One region of the Janthinobacterium sp. Bl 1 genome, then DNA from elsewhere that is predicted to be linked to it. Evidence: predicted binding sites of a transcription regulator. Region 1 holds the regulator's gene; the other holds the start of a gene.

Region 1 (2,202 bases):
CGGGCGCGGCGCTGCTGTCCCAGTTCACGTACGCCGTCTGGCGCACGGCGCGGGCGATGGTGTCGAGCGCATAACGGCCGTTGTCATCGAGCCGCGCACTGGCGGACTGGTCGCCATAACTGCCGCTGGCCGCCAGCAATACGCTACTGGCGGCCAGCATCAGCAGCGCACCCAGCGACAGGGCCACCAGCAATTCGACCAAGCTCATGCCGCGATGCCGATACAGGACCTCGCTCATGCACCGCCTCCGCCCAGCTGGAATGCCAGCCTGGGCAGCGACTCGCCTGCCGCATTCACGGCGGGCGAGCCATCGGGCAGGCGGCCGCGCCAGCCCAGCTTGATGACGATGGGCGCGCCCTTGCCGCCGCTGCACGTCCACTGCAAGCCCTGGGCGGCGGCATCCCATGCGGAAGTGTCGCGGCAGATATGCAGGCGCGCGCCGGGCAAGGCCGCATGCAGCCGCTGCTTCCATTCGGCGATGTCGAATTGCGCCAGGTCGGCCGCGCTGCAGACAGTGGCGCCGAAGCAGTCGGGCGCAACGCCGCCCGCTTCGGCGTCGTCCGCCGCCGCGTAGGCCACGTTCAGGTAGGGATTGCCCGTATCGGGGCCATTCATGAGCACGCTGTTCGCGCGCATGCGTTCTGCCATACCTGCAGCCAGTTGCACGCCCGCCGACAACAGCGCCGACTCATGGCGCGCGCGCAGGGAGTGCAGTTGCAGGATGCTGGCGCCCAGCAGACCCAGCGCCAACAGCAGCAACGACACGAGCACCTCGACGAGGCTGCTGCCACCGGCAGGAAACATAGTGCGACCGCTATTGCGCATGCGCTATTCCCTTCCGCAGAAAGAGTCGCAGGAACAGGCGGCCCAGCTACAAGATAGGCGCGCGCAAAAAGCCGGGTCTGCGCTGGCGCAAACAACACGGCAATAAGATGGGAAGAACAGCGGTGGGATTGATCAGGCCGCTTGCCAGGGGAACACAGCGGTGGTGATTACAGGCCGCTTAGCCAGGCGAACCTTGACGTAGGTGAACGAGAAGCCGAAGGTCAAGGCTTGCGCGCCTGCCCCACTTCGGCGATCGCATCCTGGAATTCGGCCAGGTCTTCGAAATTCTTGTAGACGGAAGCGAAGCGGATGTAGGCGATCTTGTCGAGGCGCTTCAATTCTTGCATGACGAGTTCGCCGATATAGCCGGAATCGACTTCGCGCAAGCCGCTGGTCAGCAGCTTTTCCTGGATGGAGGCGATGGCCGTATCCACAGAGGCGGCCGCAACGGGACGCTTGCGCAAGGCCAGCATCAGACTGCCGCGCAACTTATCCGCAGCGAACTCCGTCCGGCTGCCATTCTTTTTGACGACGGCCGGCATGATAAGTTCAATCCGTTCGTACGTGGTAAAACGCTTGTCGCATTTGCCGCAGCGGCGGCGGCGCCGAATGGCATCCCCTTCCTCCGATACGCGCGTATCGAGAACCTGGGTGTCGCCGTGCTGGCAAAATGGACATTTCATGGGCTGGCTACAACTTTATAGTAATAATTACGGGAAATCGCCGCCCTTGTACAAAGGGCGCCCGAATCACTCCGGGCGCCCTTGGGCACGAAGGAATGTGTCATACAGAATCTTACTCCGTATGACACATTCTGGACAAATTATTATGCGGCGTACACAGGGTGCGCGTCGGCCAGTACTTTCACGGCCGCTTTCACGCGCTCGATGGTGGCGGCGTCATGCGGATTGTCCAGCACGTCGGCGATCAGGTTGCCCACTTCTTCCGCTTGCGCTTCCTTGAAACCGCGCGTCGTCATCGCCGGGCTGCCCAGGCGGATGCCCGAGGTGACGAATGGTTTTTGCGGGTCGTTCGGGATGCCGTTCTTGTTGCAGGTGATGTGCGCGGAACCGAGGATGGCTTCGGCTTCCTTGCCCGTCAGGTTCTTGGCGCGCAGGTCGACCAGCATGACGTGCGATTCGGTACCGCCGGACACGATGCGCAGGCCGCGCTTGATCAGCGTTTTCGCCAGCACGTCGGCGTTCTTGATCACTTGCTTCTGGTATTCGACGAATTCAGGGCTCAGCGCTTCCTTGAAGGCGACGGCCTTGCCGGCGATCACGTGCATCAGCGGGCCGCCCTGGATGCCAGGGAAGATGGCCGAGTTGATGGCTTTTTCGTGTTCGGCCTTCATCAGGATGATGCCGCCGCGCGGGC
Region 2 (2,202 bases), 2.6 Mb from region 1:
TTTGCAGGCCGATGTAGCCGAACTGCAAGTCGCGGTCGGCGACGATGGCTTTGGCCAGGCGCTCCAGGTCGAAACTGGCGAGTACCGGGTTCAGCAGCTCAGCGGCGATACCCTTGGCAATGTATTGCGGGAAATACGTCAGGTATTCAGCGGCAGCGGCCGCTTGCGGCACTTCCTTGCCGAACACTTCCTTGCGCACCGTGTGCAGCAGGATGCGGGCCGTGACCTGGCTGTAGGCCGGATCTTTTTCCATCAGTGCGCGCGCCGCCAGGATGGCCGACTTGTGCAGCTCTTCGACAGGCACGCCGTCGTACAGGTTTTTCACGGTTTCAGCCAGGATGGCGTCGGCATCGACGTGCTTTTCCAGGCCGGCGCAGGCGGCGTTGATCAGGTCGCGCACTTCCTGCATGTCCAGCAGGCGGCGCACGCCGTTGTCGGTGACGTTCAGCTGGGGCGCGGTCACTTGCGCGGACGCGCCTTGCGCTTCCTTCTGCAGGCGGCGCTCTTCCATGTGCTTGGCGCGGTACAGCACGTAGGCACGCGCCACGTCGTGCTCGCCCGAACGCATCAGCGACAGTTCCACCTGGTCTTGCACATCTTCGATATGGAAGGTGCCGCCGCCCGGATGGCGGCGCACCAGCGCGGCAACGACGCCGTCCGTCAGCTGTTCCACCAGTTCGCGGATGCGTGCCGAGGCTGCGCCCTGGCCGCCGTTAACGGCCAAAAACGCCTTGGTCATGGCGATCGCGATCTTCGAAGGCTCAAATGCCACCACCGCACCGTTGCGGCGGATGATGCGATAGTCGCCCAATGCCGCGCCCGTGCTCGCCACGCTGTTGGCCGCGCCTGGCGCTGGCGATACTGGCGTTGGATGGATGGAAATATCTTGTGGTGATTGCATTGAAGCTCCCGTTGTCAGCTAAAGTCAGCCTGCAGTTTTGCTGCCGCGTGTGTTGTTGAATAGAACGCCCGATGGTCAGGGTTTCTTCAGGTATTTGTTGCTAAATAGTAAATTATTAATGCATAAAACAGAGTCAGAAGCCATATCGCCACACCGTACTGCCCGGCTGGCGCGAAACACGATCAAGGGTGATAAACCGCCAGTTCCAGTGCTTTATCAGCAATCCGGGTAGCTTTGACAATAATTCTGAAAACGTCTGTGATGGCACTAGATATAGTCTTTACATCCAACTTCTGCACTAATTGTAGTACCCATCGGAGGGTGATGCAATAGTTTTCCGGCATCCGCCGGCGTAATTTTTTGTATTTTCATATACGATTTCGGTTGACTTTTCAGGGTATGGATGGAAAGCCCAATCCCCGCGAAGTAAGCGCTAACGCAGGCTGCCCGCGCAAGATTTCCAGCCAGCATTTTTGATAAAAATGCCAGTCAAAAAACGGCCCCGGATCCGTCTTCCTCCCCGGCGCGATATGCTCGTGCCCGCGCACCTGCGACAGCCCGTAGCGCGCCACCAGCGCCGCCGTCAGCGCCGCCAGCACATGGTATTGCCGCCGCTGGAAGGGCACGTCGTCCGCGCCTTCCATTTCGATACCGATGGAATAGCCATTGCACTGCGGGCGTCCTTCAAACATGGACGCGCCCGCATGCCAGGCACGTTGATCAGTAGAAACATATTGCAGCAGCGCACCATCGCGCCGCACAAAAAAGTGCGCCGACACCTGCAAGCCACGCAGGTCGGCGAAAGAAGGATCGGCATTATAATCTACCCGGCCCGTAAACAAGTCCGACACATGCGGCCCGCCAAAGTGGCCACCCGGCAAGCTGATGTTATGGATCACCAGCAAGTCGACTTGCGTACCGTCCGGGCGCGCATCGTGGTGCGGCGAGTCATAGCGCAGCGCGCCAGCGCACCAGCCATCTTCATCTATCGTCCATACGCTCATCAAGTAAAGCTTCCTGTATCGTCAATTTCTGCATGCGGTAACGCAACTGGCGCACGCTCAAGCCCAGCTGGCGCGCCGCCCTTGCGCGGTGGTAGCGCGCCTGTGCCAGCGCCAGCATGATCATGTCGCGCTCGGCCTGGCGCAAATACACGTCGAGCGGCAGGACGGGGGCCACGCCATGCGCGGCCATGCCGGGCAGGCACAGTTGCCGCTCCGGCAAGTCCGGCAGTGCCGGCAGTGCCGGCGCCGCCCGCAAGGGCATAGTGCCCGCCGTGGATGGCAAGGCCAGCCCGTCGA

The links. The regulator NrdR, encoded in region 1, represses ribonucleotide reductase genes. The targets are predictions, from matches to a motif close to CACNANATNTNGTG.
Region 2: AC4BCN_RS25870 (ribonucleoside-diphosphate reductase subunit alpha) is a predicted target of NrdR. The motif match lies at 1,167-1,180, and genes of this name have one in related genera.

What each region holds. Positions count from the first base shown of each region.
Region 1 is NZ_CM177086.1:2,059,136-2,061,337, reverse strand. It holds gene AC4BCN_RS09340 (PilW family protein) at 1-238, opposite strand, end outside; gene pilV (type IV pilus modification protein PilV) at 235-825, opposite strand; gene nrdR (transcriptional regulator NrdR) at 1,047-1,508, opposite strand; gene glyA (serine hydroxymethyltransferase) at 1,652-2,202, opposite strand, start outside.
Region 2 is NZ_CM177086.1:5,729,385-5,731,586, forward strand. It holds gene AC4BCN_RS25870 (ribonucleoside-diphosphate reductase subunit alpha) at 1-901, opposite strand, end outside; gene ampD (1,6-anhydro-N-acetylmuramyl-L-alanine amidase AmpD) at 1,294-1,905, opposite strand; gene AC4BCN_RS25880 (sigma 54-interacting transcriptional regulator) at 1,883-2,202, opposite strand, start outside.